Regions from separate parts of the Cellulomonas chengniuliangii genome, predicted to be linked through region 1. Evidence: riboswitches for the same ligand, from Rfam matches in the RefSeq annotation. Region 1 holds a riboswitch; each other region holds the start of a gene.
The links. Region 1 has a riboswitch for S-adenosylmethionine ahead of NP064_RS02915 (NADPH-dependent FMN reductase). Riboswitches for the same ligand answer to the same signal wherever they lie in the genome.
Positions count from the first base shown of each region.

Region 1 (4,905 bases):
GAACGGGAGGGGACCGTCGAGCTCCTCGGGATCGGCGGCCACGTCGAACAGCGCCGCGTAGCCCGTCGACAGGTACAGCGCGCACGCCTCGGGCTGACGCGGCCCCGTCGTGAGGTACACGCGGGTGTACCCCCGGGCGCCGATCTCCCGTTCGAGCTCCTCGAGCACCCGGCGGCCGAGGCCCCGGCGACGCTGGTCGGAGCGGGTCCAGATCCGCTTGAGCTCGGCGGTCGTGTCGTCGTACCGGCGGAAGGCGCCGCCGGCGACGGGCGCGCCGTCGGAGAGCAGCAGCACCAGGGCGCCGTCAGGGCCGGCGAACTCCTCGGCCGGGTACCGGGACAGGTCGTCGGCGATCGTCTCCCGCAGGCTCTCGTACCGGTCGGCGTACTCCCGGGCAAGGTCGTCCAGCAGCGGGCGGACCAGTGGGTCGCTCTGGTGCACGTAGCGCACCTCGAGGTCCGCCACCCCTGCCGACCCGACGGGCCGCGTCTGCACGGTCATGACCGTGCCGCCGCGCGCAGCAGCTCCGTGGTGGCCGCGGTGGCGGCCGCGTCGAGCGCGTCCGCGTGCTGGTGCTCGACGTGCGCGACGGCCGGCGTCGCCTGCGCGGCCCACGCCTCCGCCAGCAGCTCGTAGCTGCGGACCCTGTCCTCGTGGCGGTGCGTCACCGTGGTGACGAGCAGCTCGTCCGCGCCAGTGAGGCGCTGCAGTGCCGCAAGACGGGTGACGACCGTCTGCGGCGAGCCCACGAGCCGGGTCTCGGTGCGGTCGCGCACGGCCGCGTGGTCCTCCGGCGCCCAGCCCGCCTGGATCGCGCGGGCCTCGTGGACGTCCGGGTACGGGATGGCGCCGTGGCCGCTGCGGATCGACTGCACCCACGGCCCGTAGCCGGCCGCGAGCGCCCGCGCTGCCTGGTCGTCGGCCCCGACCACGACGTCCACCGAGACGATGACGTAGGGCTCCGGGAAGTCAGCGGACGGCGTGAAGGCCGCCCGGTACGCCGCCACCGACTCCAGGAGCGTCGCGGGCGCGACGTGGTAGTTCGCGCCGTACGGCAGGCCGAGCTCGCCGGCGAGCTGAGCGCTCGGCCCCGCGCTGGACCCGTGCACCCACAGCTGCACATCCGTGCCCTCGGCGGGGGTCACTGCGACGGGCCGCCCCTCGGGCGCCCGGTACGTGCCCGCGAAGAACGCGAGGATGTCCCGCACATCGGCGCCGAACCCGTCCCCGTCGCCGGGGGCGCGCCCGAGCAGGCGGGCCTGGAGTGCGAGCCGCGCGGGGTCGTAGGCCGTGGGCCGGACCGGCGGGATCACCACCCCGTCCACGACCTGCCACCTCCCCGCATCACCGGGAACCGGCGTGACCGGGGCGCCAGCCGGCGCCGGGGGCGACTGCTCGGCGGGGGCCACCCCTCCGGCGTCCGCCCGCCCGGGGGGCGTGGCGCCTGGACGGCCCGCGCCGCCCGATCGACCGATGCCCGAGCGGCCGATCCCCAGGTCCACCCGCCCCGGGTGCAGCGCGGCGATGGTCCCCCACTGCTCGGCGACCTGCAGCGGGGAGTAGTTGCCCAGGATCACGGCCGCCGAGCCGACGCGGATGGCCGTGGTGGCCTGCGCGACGAGGGCGGCGACCACGGCAGGGCTGGCGCCGGCCACCCCCGGGTTGAGGTGGTGCTCGGCGAGCCAGTACCGCTGGTACCCCGCTCGCTCGGCCGCCTGGGCCAGGTCGAGCGTGCGGCGCAGCGCGTCGGCCGGGGTGCTCCCGGACGAGACCGGGCTCAGGTCCAGCACGGACAGCGGGACAGGTGGGTGCGACATGGGGTCTCCTCGACCACGGGCGGCATCCAGCGCGGCCGGCTGCTGGCAGCACGGGGCACGGCGCGTTCGCGGATGCGGGATTGGGGAAGGGCGCGCCCTGACGCGACCGCGCACAGCGGCGGCGTGGGAGGGCGGTGCGGGCCGGAGCCCAGGGGCCGGACGTGCGCGCGCCGGCGGTGGCGGTGCGGCTGAGCGCGGGCGGCATGAGCCTCGGCTCGCCCACCGAGCGTCGTCAGACGCGAGGGCGGGGAGGGTGTGAGCCGCTGTCGGGCGGGGATCCGGGCGCGTGCGGGACCTGGACCCCGCCTGCCGTTCCGGAGATCAGCAGACGAGCGTCAACAACAGCGACAGCGCGCGACGGCAGCGAAGACGACATCGCTCAGGCCGTGGCGGCGGTTCGTGGAGGTGCTCACGCGACGGACGTTAGGGCGAACGTCGACGGGCCGTCAACAGATGGGGCGTTTCGGGTCGTGTGGTGAGACACCGGTCGCCCGTCGCGAAGACGGCGTGCTACAACTTGCCGAGGTCTTGAGTGCCAGCGCTCGCACGAGCACAGCCCCGGCTTGCTGGCCAGCAACCCCAGCGTCACGGCGGGGTGCTCCGGGAGACGACCTGGCCGTGTTGAGGGACACGGCAAGCGTGATCGACCTCGACGACCTGCGCGGTCGTCCCGCTCCTCCTCGGTCTGCGTCGAGCCGGGTGGAGGGCGACGCCGCGCACGGATCCGTCGGCACATCCGAGGACCATCAGATGACCACGTCAGCCGTCACCCCGACCACCCCTGCGACCGACGCGTCGAGCGCGTCGCGCTCCCGACTCCACGTCCTCCCCGTCGTCGGCAACCCGCGACCCGGGTCCCGCACCCGGGTCGCCGCCGAGTCGCTGTCCCGGGCGATCGCCCAACGGCTCGGCGGCGGGCTCACCCCCACCGTGGACCTCGCGGACCTGGCGCCCGAGCTCTTCGCGGCGACCCGGCCGGCCGTCGACGACGCGCTGCGCCGGCTGGCGTCCGCGCACGTCGCGGTGGTCGCCACCCCCGTCTACAAGGCCAGCTACACCGGGCTGCTGAAGGCCTTCCTCGACCTGTACGGGGCAGACGGCCTGCGCGGCGTCGTCGCCGTGCCGCTCGTCGTCTCGGGGAGTCCCGCGCATTCCCTGGCCGGGGAGGTGCATCTGCGGCCGCTGCTCGTCGAGCTGGGGGCCAGCGTCCCCACCCGCGCGCTCGCGCTCACGGAGGCCCAGCTCGCCGACCTGGACGAGGTGGTCGCGACCTGGGTGGACGCCCATGGCCCGCTGCTCGACGCAGCGGCGGTCCGCGCATGACCGCCGACACGCCGGTGCGCGCACAGTGCGCCGGGACGCGGGGCCTCGCTGAGGCCCGCCCGGCGGCTCCCGTCCGGGCCCATGACGAGCCGCACCTGTCCCCGGACCAGTACAAGCAGGTGTTCCGCCGCCACCCGGCCGGGGTCGCGGTCGTCACGCTCGCGGACCCGCGCACCGGGCTCCCGGTGGGGTTCACCGCGACGTCGGTGATCTCGGTGTCGGCCGCCCCGCCGGTGCTGGCGTTCTCGATCGCGTCGACGTCCTCGAGCTGGCCAGCGCTCGCCAGGGCCGCCACTGTGGTGGTCAACTTCCTGGGCGACGGCCAGGCCGACCTCTCGACGCGGTTCGCCACGCACGGGATCGACCGGTTCGCGGGCACCGAGCACATCCGGCTCGCCGGCGGGGAGCCCGTGCTCACCGGGAGTCGGACGTGGGTGCACGGGCGGGTGCTCGAGCGCATCGCGGTGGGCGACAGCCACCTGGTGACCGTCCAGGCGATCACCTCGGACACGAGCGCCGAGGGAGGTCCGCTGGTCTACCACGACCGGGCGTACACCCAGCTCGCGGACCACTATGAGATCTGATGTGCGGACGCCCGGGCCGGCCTCGACGGATCGTCGCTGGCCGGCCCGGGCGTCGGGGTCCTGCTGTGCTCGGGGCGCCGCCCCGCTGCGAGGCCCGCGCAGGTCAGCCCTGCTGGGCAGCCCCACGCTGCCGGGCGATCTCGTACAGCGCGATCCCCGCGGCGACGCCGGCGTTGAGCGACTCCGTCGTCGAGGTGATCGGGATCGACACGATCGCGTCGCAGTGCTCCCGGACCAGGCGCGAGAGGCCCTTGCCCTCGGAGCCGACCACGACGACCAACGGGTCGGCGGCGAACGGCAGGTCGGCGACCGGGGTGTCCCCGCCGCCGTCCAGGCCGATGATGAAGCAGCCGGCCTTGCGGTAGGTCTCGAGGGTGCGCGTCAGGTTCGTGACCTTGGAGACCGGGACGCGGGCGGCGGCGCCGGCGGAGACCTTCCACGCGGCGGCGGTCACGCTCGCGGACCGGCGCTCCGGGACGACGACGCCGTGCGCGCCGAACGCGCCTGCGGACCGCAGCACCGCGCCGAGGTTGCGCGGGTCGGTCACGCCGTCCAGCGCCACGATGAGCGGGGCCTGGTCGAGCAGAGCGGCCGCGTCGAGGAGGTCGTCGGCATCGCCGTACTGGTACGGCGGCACCTGGATGGCGACGCCCTGGTGCACCGAGCCGTCGGTGAGCCGGTCGAGCTCGGGCTTGGTGACCTCGAGCAGCGGGTAGCCGCGGCCGGTGGCGATCTGCAGGATCTCGCGGGTGCGGTCGTCAGCCTCGATGCGGGTGGCGAAGTACACCGTCTGGACGGGGATCTCGGCGCGGAGCGCCTCGACCACCGAGTTCCGGCCGGACACGATCTCGTGGGTGGCGCTGACGCCCTTGCCCCCGCGGGTGCCTGCGGCGCTCCGCGAGGTGCGTCCCATGCGGTTCGGCGCGCCTCCGCTCACCGGGCCGCGGCGCTCGGCAGCGGCCTTGCGCTTCGCGGCCGGGTGGTAGGGGCGCTCCTCGGCCTTGGGCGTGGGGCCGCGGCCCTCGAGGGCCTGCCGTCCCTTGCCGCCAGTGCCGACGTGCGCGCCCTTCTTCGAGCCGGGCTTGCGGGTGGCTCCCCGGCGCTGCGAGTTTCCTGGCATCAGTTCTCGACCTCATCACTGCGGTGCGCGAGCGACCAGCGGCTGCCGGTCGCGGAGTCCT
Region 1 covers NZ_CP101988.1:613,842-618,746, reverse strand. Annotated here, with positions in the region: gene NP064_RS16735 (ABC transporter permease subunit) at 1-501, opposite strand, end outside; gene NP064_RS02920 (LLM class flavin-dependent oxidoreductase) at 498-1,817, opposite strand; SAM riboswitch class IV at 2,342-2,463, shown strand; gene NP064_RS02915 (NADPH-dependent FMN reductase) at 2,568-3,140, shown strand; gene NP064_RS02910 (flavin reductase family protein) at 3,137-3,724, shown strand; gene rlmB (23S rRNA (guanosine(2251)-2'-O)-methyltransferase RlmB) at 3,828-4,844, opposite strand; gene cysS (cysteine--tRNA ligase) at 4,844-4,905, opposite strand, start outside.

Region 2 (4,905 bases), 340 kb from region 1:
CGTCCTGTGGACGACCATCTCCACCGTGTCGATCTGGGCCGCGCTCACCTACCTCGTCGGGGCCTGAGCGGATGGCAGGAGGACCGGGGGCGTCCGAGTACGGCGGCGGTCCCCCACATGCGGCTCCTTGTACACAGACGAAGGCCCGGACCAGTAGGTCCGGGCCTTCGTCTTCTGAGTAGCGGGGGCAGGATTTGAACCTGCGACCTCTGGGTTATGAGCCCAGCGAGCTACCGAGCTGCTCCACCCCGCGTCGGTGGGATCAATCTACGTCATGTTCGGGGCGGCGCGGTCCACGACCCCGCTCTGAAGGGCGCCGCTGCGCCGTCCGGGGGAGGGGGTGCCGCAACGTCGTCACCTCTGGGTAGGATCGCCGGGTGTCCTTGCGGAAGTGTTGTCGCTGAGCTGACGACCTCGCGCGCCTGAGCGGCCTCTCGGCCCCGGCAGCGCACCCGCACGACGCCCACTGAGGACAAGCTCGTGACGACAGCCACGCTCGCCCGCCCCCTGCACGCCACCCCCGCCATGGCTCCGGACGGGCGTGCGCCCGTGGTGTTCCGCGGCGACACCGGCTCGGACGCCGTCACGCTGCTCGCCGCCGCCCGCGCGGACGTGGTGCGGGTGGGCTTCTCCGCCGACGCCCCCGATCGGGCCGCGGTGGCCGCCCTCGTCGCCGAGGTCGAGGACGAGGTCGCCGCCGTGGGCCGGAGCCGCGGGGACGTCGCGGTGCTGCTGGACGTCGAGGTGGTGGTCGTCGCCGACGACGCCGCCGCCCGGGCCAAGTCGGCCCAGCTCGCGTGCCTCGACGCGATGGCGGGCGTCGTGTGGCCGGCCGCGGCCACCCGGGTGGTGACGACGGCCGACCAGGTGCACGCGGCGGCGGCGCGGCTCGCGCAGGAGGTCGGCGCGGACGGCGCCTACGTCATCCCGCTGGCGGGCTCGGCGGGTCTGCTGGCGGCCGTCAGCCGAGCTGGCTGAGGGCCTGCGCCAGGTCGTCGATGAGGTCCAGCGGGTCCTCGAGCCCGATGGACAGCCGCACCGTGGACTCCGCGATGCCGACCTTGGCGCGGCCTGCGGGGCCGAGCTTGCGGTGCGTGGTCGTGGCGGGGTGCGTGACCAGGGACTTCGCGTCGCCGAGGTTGTTGGAGATGTCGACGATGCGCAGCGAGTCGAGCACCCCGAAGGTGAGCTTCTTGGCGACGTCGGGCGTGGCGCCCTCCGGCACGGCGAGGTTCAGGGTGACGACGGTGCCGCCGCCGGTCTGCTGCTGGAGCGCGAGCGCGTGCTGCGGGTGGGACGGCAGGAACGGGTAGCGGACCTGCGCAATGCCGGGCTGCTGCTCGAGCCAGGTGGCGACCTGCAGCGCGGAGGCGGCCTGGTGGCGCACCCGCAGCGACATCGTCTCCAGGCCCTTGAGCAGCACCCACGCGTTGAACGGGCTCAGCGACGGCCCGGTGTTGCGGATCAGGGTCTGCACCGGCCCGTGGATGTACTCGTCCGAGCCGAGGATCGCGCCGCCCAGCACACGGCCCTGCCCGTCGATGTGCTTGGTCGCGGAATACACGACGACATCGGCGCCCAGGTCGAGCGGGCGGGAGAACACCGGCGTCGCGAACACGTTGTCCACCACGACGGTGGCCCCGGCGGCGTGGGCCAGCCGCGTGACGGCGGCGATGTCGACGAGGTCCTGCATGGGGTTGGACGGCGTCTCGAAGAACACCACGTCCGCGGGGGTCGACAGCGCCTCCTCCCACTGCGACAGCACGTGGCCGTCCACGTAGTCGGTGCGCACGCCCCAGCGGGCGAACAGCTCATCGAAGATCGTCACGGTGTTGCCGAACAGGGCGCGCGCGGCCACGATCCGCGATCCGGATCCGACCAGTGCGGCGAGCGAGGTGAACACCGCGGACATGCCGGACGCCGTGGCGTAGGCGGCCTCGGCGCCGTCGATCAGGCGCAGCCGCTCCTCGAACGTGGAGACGGTGGGGTTGCCGTACCGGGAGTACAGGAACCGGTCGGACTCTCCGGCGAAGGCGGCCTCGGCGTCGGCGGCGCGCTCGTACACGTACCCCTGGGTGAGGTACAGCGCCTCGGACGTCTCGTTGAACTGCGAGCGCACGAGCCCGCCGCGCACCGCGAGCGTGTCGGGGCGCAGGGTGTCGCGGGAGACGGTGCGGGCGTCCCAGTCGCCCGGGCCGGGGACGCGCCGGCGGCCGGCGCCCGGTTCGTCGCGCGGCTCGTCGCCCGGAGCGGAGGCGCTCATGGCTGCCGCCACGGCAGGCCGGCGGCGCGCCAGCCCTCGATGCCGCGGTGCCCGTGCTCGTCGAGCCCGCCCTCGAAGCCCTCGAGCACGTTGTACGCGGGGCCGTACCCGGCCGCGGTGGCGGCTGTCGCGGCGCCGATGGACCGGGCGCCCGAGCGGCACAGGAACAGCACCGGCCGGCCGTCGCCGGGGGTCAGCCCGGTGCGGGCCAGCTCGTCCAGGAAGTCGGGGTTGACCTGCCCGCTGGGGTAGCGGGACCACTCGATGAAGGCGACGCCCTGGCCGAGCGGGCTGACGTCGGGGACGCCCACGAATCGCCACTCGGCGTCGGTGCGCACGTCCACCAGCACGGCGTGCTCGTCGGCGGCTAGCAGGTCCCACGCCTCGCGAGGGGTCAGGTCTCCGGCGTACTCGTGGGCGCTCATACGAGCCTCGTCTCGGGCTGCTGGGGCGTGGGGAGCACAACGGCCTGCGCGACGATGACACGCTCGCCGTCGAACGTGGCGGCGGGGGAGCCGTGCAGCACGTACCCCTCGGCCAGCGCCGCGCTCACCCGCTCGCAGAAGGTGCTGTCGTCCGGCCCGGTGAGCAGCCGGTAGCGGTGGCGTGCGGGCTTGTCACCGGTCGTGCCGGGGACGGTTTCGGGTGTGGTCATGTCGCCTCCATCGGTCCTGGCGGTAGCACCCTCGACCGGCACCGGGGGGTGCGCGCGGGTTGCTGCGGCGTCATCGAGCCAGATCTCTCGGCCGCTCTGGATGGTCCTGCGAGAGTACGCCGTAGCCGGGTTTCATTCCAGGTGCCGGACAAGCGGCTCACGATCCGAGACGATCGTCGCGCCTGATGGCACCGGTGCGGGACCGCGTGCTTATCTTGGAGATCAGGTCATGAGTGCCAGCGCACAGCCCCGGCTTGCTGGCCGGCAACCCTCCTCCGCGGTGGGGTGCCCCGGGTGACGACCAGGTCGTGCGCTTGTCGTGCACGACAAGCGCGGGGGTTGGCTCGACAGCTCCCCCCCACAGTTGTCGGAGGAGTGTCATGAAGTCTCTCGCCACCGAGTCCATCTCGTGCCTGGACGAGGCCGCCTCGACCGAGCACCTGCCGCTGCTCGCGGTCGCGGGGGCCGCCACCCAGGTGCCGCTCGTCGACGGCACCTCCCGCACCTACGCCAACCTCGACTACGCCGCGAGCGCCCCCGCGCTGGAGCGCGTCGCCACGCGGGTGGCCGAGGTGCTGCCGCTCTACGCGTCGGTGCACCGCGGGGCCGGGTATCTCTCGCAGGTGTCCACGGCGCTGTACGAGGCGTCGCGCCAGGCAGTGGCCCGGTTCGTGGGCGCCCGTGAGGACGACGTCACGATCATCACGCGCAACACCACCGACTCGCTGAACCTCCTGGCCGGGGTGGTGCCCGCGGCGCCGGACGGGACGCCCGGCCGGGTGCTCGTCCTGGACGTGGAGCACCACGCCAACCTGCTGCCCTGGACGCACGGGCTGGGCCTGGACGCGACGGTGCTGGCCATCGCCGACACCGTCGCCGGCACCCTGGACGCCATCGCCGTCGAGCTCGCCGCCCGCCCGTACGCCCTGGTCACGGTGACCGGCGCGTCCAACGTCACGGGCGAGGCGCTGCCGATCGGCGACGTCGTGCGGATCGCCCACGCAGCGGGCGCCCGGGTGGCCGTGGATGGCGCCCAGCTCATCCCGCACCGCCGGTTCTCCCTGGAGGACAGCGGCGTCGACTACCTGGCGTTCTCGGGCCACAAGGCGTACGCGCCGTTCGGCGCCGGTGTGCTGGTCGGGCGGCGCGACTGGCTGGACGTCGGCACGCCGTACCTCGCAGGGGGAGGCGCGGTGCGCGACGTCCGGACCGATCGCACGCTCTGGCAGCCGGCGCCCGCCCGCCATGAGGCCGGGTCGCCCAACGTCATCGGCGCGGTCGCCCTCGCCGAGGCGTGCGACGCGCTCGCGGCCCTGCCCGATGGCGCCCTCGCCGCCCACGAGGAGGTGCTGCGCGCCCGGCTCGTCGAAGGGCTCGAGACGCTCGACGGCGTTGAGGTCGTGCGGATCTGGCCGGACTCCCACGACCCGGTGGGCGTCGTGACGTTCACGGTGGCGGGGCACGACCCCGGGCTTGTCGCCGCGTTCCTGGCGGCCGAGTACGGCATCGGGGTGCGGGACGGGCGGTTCTGCGCCCACCCGCTGCTCTCGCGCCTAGGCGCCAGCAGCGGGGCCATCCGCGCCTCGGTGGGCGTCGGGACGCCCGGGGAGGCTGTGGACCGGTTGATCGCTGGGCTGGCGGCCTACCTGAAGGCTGGGCCGCGGGCCCGCTACGAGGTGGTCGACGGGTGCTGGACGGTGGTCGACGACACCCGTCCGCTGCTGGCCGTGCAGGGCCTGGACTCGCTCACCGCCACGGCCGCGCAGGCCTGCGGTCCCGCGGTCGACTGATGTCTGGGGTGGCCGGGGGTCGCGTGACGATCCCCGCTAGAGCATCCCGCCCTTGAGGGTGATCGACGCGATGAGGCCGACGGCGCCTAGCACCAGGCCCCCGATCGCCTGCTTGCGCCCAACCGGCGCGTACCCGAACTGGGTCATCTGGCCGGCCCGCTGCAGCCCGAGCCCGGACACGACGATCGCGGCGATCG
Region 2 covers NZ_CP101988.1:272,860-277,764, forward strand. Annotated here, with positions in the region: gene NP064_RS01260 (small multidrug efflux protein) at 1-67, shown strand, start outside; tRNA gene NP064_RS01265 (tRNA-Met) at 180-253, opposite strand; gene NP064_RS01270 (hypothetical protein) at 481-978, shown strand; gene NP064_RS01275 (O-succinylhomoserine sulfhydrylase) at 962-2,263, opposite strand; gene NP064_RS01280 (rhodanese-like domain-containing protein) at 2,260-2,688, opposite strand; partial or broken gene NP064_RS01285 (DUF1737 domain-containing protein) at 2,718-2,918, opposite strand; SAM riboswitch class I at 2,923-3,025, opposite strand; SAM riboswitch class IV at 3,144-3,257, shown strand; gene NP064_RS01290 (aminotransferase class V-fold PLP-dependent enzyme) at 3,299-4,708, shown strand; gene NP064_RS01295 (hypothetical protein) at 4,745-4,905, opposite strand, start outside.
Region 2: linked by a shared signal. The riboswitch ahead of NP064_RS01290 (aminotransferase class V-fold PLP-dependent enzyme) and the one ahead of NP064_RS02915 (NADPH-dependent FMN reductase) in region 1 are both predicted to bind S-adenosylmethionine.

Region 3 (4,905 bases), 540 kb from region 1:
AGCGCGACCTGGTTGGCCGTGTCGCCCAGCGGCTGGTCGTCGCGCACGAACGACCACGCCAGGATCGTCACCGGTCCGGTCAGCATGCCCTTGACGGGCTTGGAGGTCAGCGACTGCGTGTACTGCGTCCAGCCCACCGTGATGGGCGCCGGGCGCGACACGTCGCCCCACAGGATCGACGGGCGCGTGCAGCGCGAGCCGTAGGACTGCACCCACCCGTTCTGCGTCACGGCGAACCCGTCGAGGTTCTCCGCGAAGTACTGCACCATGTCGTTGCGCTCCGGCTCGCCGTGCACCAGCACGTCCAGCCCGATCGACTCCTGCAGCTCGACGACGCGGCGGATCTCCGCGCGCATCTCGTCCTCGTACTGCGCGGTGCTGAGGTCCCCGCGGTCGTGGGCGGCGCGGGCCTTGCGGATGTCGGGGGTCTGCGGGAACGAGCCGATGGTCGTGGTCGGCAGCGGCGGCAGCTGCAGGCGCTGCGCCTGGGCGGCCTTGCGGTCGGCGAAGTCGCCGCGCTGGAACGCGTCCTCGCCCAGGGCCGCCAGCCGCTCGCGGACCTCGGGCCGGACGACGCCGGGGGCGTTGCGCCGGGTGGCGAGCGCGGCGTCGGCGGCCAGGATCTGCTCCTTGACGGCGAGCCCGCCCTCGGCCAGCCCGGTGGCGAGCGCGGCGACCTCGGCGACCTTCTGGTCGGCGAAAGCCAGCCACGAGCGCAGCGTGGGGTCGAGCGCAGGCTCGTCCTCGACGTCGTGCGGCACGTGGAACAGCGACGTGGACGTGCCGGCGGCGACGGTCGCCTCGGCGCCCGCGATACCGCGCAGGGACTCGAGGCGGTCGAGGGCGCGGCCCAGGTCGGCCCGCCAGACGTTGTGGCCGTCGATCACGCCGCCGACCACGACCTTGCCGGCCAGGCCGGGCACGGGCTCAGCGGGCAGGGCGCCCCGCACCAGGTCGAGCGCGATGCCCTCGATGTCCGTGGCGGCCAGCAGTGGCAGGGCCTCCCCGAGGTCACCGTAGGGCGCGGCGACGAGGATCGCGGGGCGCTCGTCGGCCGGGATCTGGGTGGCGAGCGCGCGGTAGGCCTCCGCGACGGCGGCGTGCAGTTGCTCGGGAGTGGCGTCGACGGAGTCGGAGACCAGGGCGGGCTCGTCGAGCTGCACCCAGGTGGCTCCCGCGGCGCGCAGGTCGCGCAGCAGCTCCGCGTACACGGGCAGCACGTCCGCGAGCCGGTCGATCGGGGAGAAGCCCTCCGGAGCGCCCTCGGTCGGCTTGGCCAGGGCCAGGTACGTCACCGGGCCGACGATCACGGGCCGGGTCAGCACGCCGTCGGCCAGGCCCTCGGCGAACTCGCGCACCGGGCGGTCGCTCGCGTAGCGGAACTCGGTCTCGGGGCCGATCTCCGGCACCAGGTAGTGGTAGTTCGTGTCGAACCACTTGGTCATCTCGAGCGGCAGGTCCTCGCCGCGGCCGCGGGCGACCGTGGAGTACCCGGCCAGGTCCAGGCGTCCGTCGTCGCCCACCAGGTCGGCGAACCGCGCGGGCACGGCGCCCAGCAGCGCCGTCGCGTCGAGCACCTGGTCGTAGAACGAGAAGGCGGACGGGATGGCGGGCAGGTCGGTGCGCAGCCCCAGCTCGGCGAGGCGGGTGCGGGTGCGACGGCGCAGGTCGGCCGCGACGGCCTCGACCTCGGCGGCGTCGGTGCGCCCGGCCCAGAAGGCCTCGATGGCCTTCTTGAGCTCGCGGCGCGGCCCGATGCGGGGGTAGCCGAGGACGGTGCCGGCCGGGAACTCCGGCGTGGCGGTCGTGTCGTTCGTGGTCATGCTGAGCCCCTCGAGGTCTGGTGATCGGCCTGGGTGGTGGTGGCCTGCGGCCCGTCGGCAGCAGGCCGGGCGCCGGGGCCGGTGGCCCCTCCGCCGAGATGTGCGCCCTCGAGCAGGTCGAGCGCGGCATGGTGGGTGTTGAAGGTGTAGATGTGGACGCCGGGCGCCCCGCCGTCCAGGACGGCGTTGACCAGGTCGACGCCCGCCCGGATGCCGATCCGGTGGCGTGCCACCTCGTCGTCCACCGACTCGAGGCGGGCCAGGAGGTCGCGGGGGACCTGCACGCCGGTGAGCGCCTCGAGCCGGAGCAGCCGGCCCGGGTCCGTGGTGGGGATGATGCCCGGGATGATCGGGATGGTGACCCCCGCCCGCCGGGCCTCCGCGACCATGCCGAGGTACGACGCCGGGTCGTAGAACACCTGCGAGATGGCGAAGTCGGCCCCCGCGCACTGCTTGTCGAGCAGCGCGGCGATGTCCTGCTCCCGGGTGCTGCCGACGGGCGCGTTGCCGCGGGGGAAGGCCGCGACGGCCACCGACAAGGGGCGGACCGTGGCCCGCACCGCCTGCGCCGGGCTCTGGGCCCGCCGCCGGGCCTCGATCTGCCGGAGCAGGGCGACAAGCTCCGCGGCAGTGCGCAGGCCGTCCGGGTGCGGGCTCCAGTCCGACTGGTGGGGCGGCGGGTCCCCGCGCAGGGCGAGGAACGAGCGGACGCCCTCGTCGAGGAACTCCTCGACGACCTCGATGACCTCCGCGCGGGAGGTCCCCACGCAGGTCAGGTGCGCGATCGGGTTGAGCGCCGTCTCCCGCAGCAGGCGGCGCACCAGGCGGCGGGTGGTGTCCCGGGTCTTGCCCTCGACGCCGTAGGTCACCGAGACGAAGTCGGGGCGCGCCGAGCTCAGCGCCTGGATCGTCTCCCACAGTCGCGGCGCCGCGTCCGGGTTGCGCGGCGGGTAGAGCTCGAACGACACCGTCGGGCGGTCCACCACCGCGAGGTGGTCACGAGTGGCGGCCTCGACCGGGTCGTCGGGCCACGCCTCGGGCGCCGCGCTCACCGCGCGCCTCGGTGGCTCGGGCGCGGCACAGCCACGGGACGACAACGATCCATGCAGGTCATGGTCAGCTCCATCGACCCTGGCGGAAGCACCCACACCCGCGATGAACGAGGGGGGTTGCTGCGGCGTCGTCGAGCCAGGTCTCTCGGCCGCTCTGGATGGTGACGCAATGATAGGGCGATATCGCCATGTGGGCAACGCTTCTCACGGGCCGAGATATTGCGGATCCCAGCACGACCGCTTCGGAACGGTCCTCCCGCTACCTCCTGATTTTATCGCGTCGGAGCGGTCGGACCGGGCGCCCTCGACGCCACGACGACCGGGCATCCCGCGAGGTGGTCGTCCACCAGGCCGCACGCCTGCATCGCGGCGTACGCGGTGGTCGGGCCTATGAACCGGAAGCCCAGCGACTTGAGCTCGCGGGCCAGGGCGCGCGACTCCGCGGTCACGGGCGGCACGTCCTCCCAGGCCTGCGGGCGCACGTGCGCGGAGCGGTCCGGGGCGTGGGACCAGAAGACCTCGTCGAGCGAGCGGCCGGACTCCGCCAGCGCCAGCACCGCGCGGGCGTTGGCGATCGTCGCCTCGATCTTGGCCCGGTTGCGGATGATCCCCGCGTCCGCCAGCAGCCGGGCGACGTCCGCCTCGCCGTAGCGGGCGACGACACCCGCGTCGAAGTCGGCGAAGGCCTCCCGGAACGCCGGCCGCTTGCGCAGCACGGTGATCCACGCCAAGCCCGACTGGAAGCTCTCGAGCGCGACCCGCTCGAACAGGGCGCGGTCGCCGTGCACCGGACGGCCCCATTCCGTGTCGTGGTACTCCTCGTACAGCGGGTTGCCGTCGCCGAAGCAGCGCCGCGCGGCGAGGGGCGTCCCAGACGGCGGCGCGGTGTCGGAGGGCATGGCGCCATTCTGCGGCGCCCCACTGACGAGCCGACCGGCGCTCAGGAGGTGCGGCGGCGTCCCATCTTGGGCGCGGCGGCGGAGGTGCGCTGCCGGGGCACCTCGAACCACGCATGCGGAGACCCGGCCGGCACCTTGGCTAGGCCGTCGTGCACGGCGATGAGGATCTCCTCGGTCGGCGGAGCAGGGCTCGACCCGGAGACGCCGTCAAGTGCCTCTCGGTCCGCGTCGTCGCGGTTCGGCCGGGTCGTCATGCGGGCACTGTAGTGCGGAGGAAGAAGGTGTGGGAGCGTCGCCACGCAACCTCACCCGGAGGGCCGCCAAGTTTCGCCCGGTGGGCTCTGCCGGCTCCCAGCACGCGGCCGTCAGGCCTCGGCGAGGGCCTTGCGGATGCGCTTCTCGCTGACCGGCCCGTCCGTGCCGAGTTGCTGCGCGAACAGGGAGACCCGGAGCTCCTCGATCATCCACCGCACCGCCTCGAGCGCCGCCCGCCGGTCAGGGTCGACGGCCTGCGCGTGGGCGGCCGTGGCCTCGGCCCGCGAGACGGCGGCCGCGTGCTCACGGGTCAGCTCGGCGACGGTCCACGCCAGGGAGGCGTCGCGATCGGGATTGCCGGCCGCCTTGGCCAACCGGTGCCGGGCCGCGCGCAGGTACCGGGCCAGGTGTGGGAGCCGCGCGGCGCCCACCTCGGCGACGAACCCGACGTGCACCAGGCGGGCCGCCTGCTCGCGGACGTCCTGCAACGTGGCCAGCAGGGCCAGGCTGCTCGAGCCGCGCACCTCAGCGTCGAGCTCCCGCGCCGCGCCGAGCACCGCCACCAGGTCGGTGACGATGCGGTGCACCGTGTCCTCGATCTGCTCCCGCACGGCAGCCCGCAGAGTGGCGTAGGCGTCGGCCGTGCGGACCTCGGTGGCCGGCCGCCCGGCCAGGTGCTCGGCCAGCAGGTGGTCCACCGCGGCGAGCTGCACGTCGGCCACCAGCGCGTCGGTGCTCGGGTACGGGCTCGCGGCCAGGGTGAGCGCCTGCTGCCCCGACCAGCGGGTGGTCACGCGGGGCGTCGCCAGGGCCGTCTCGCGCAGCAGCAGCCGGCGCAGGCCGCGGCGGTGCTCGACGACCTGGGTCGCCGGATCT
Region 3 covers NZ_CP101988.1:72,365-77,269, forward strand. Annotated here, with positions in the region: gene metE (5-methyltetrahydropteroyltriglutamate--homocysteine S-methyltransferase) at 1-1,823, opposite strand, end outside; gene NP064_RS00350 (methylenetetrahydrofolate reductase) at 1,820-2,875, opposite strand; SAM riboswitch class I at 2,943-3,040, opposite strand; gene NP064_RS00355 (DNA-3-methyladenine glycosylase I) at 3,148-3,774, opposite strand; gene NP064_RS00360 (hypothetical protein) at 3,816-4,028, opposite strand; gene hrpA (ATP-dependent RNA helicase HrpA) at 4,140-4,905, opposite strand, start outside.
Region 3: linked by a shared signal. The riboswitch ahead of NP064_RS00350 (methylenetetrahydrofolate reductase) and the one ahead of NP064_RS02915 (NADPH-dependent FMN reductase) in region 1 are both predicted to bind S-adenosylmethionine.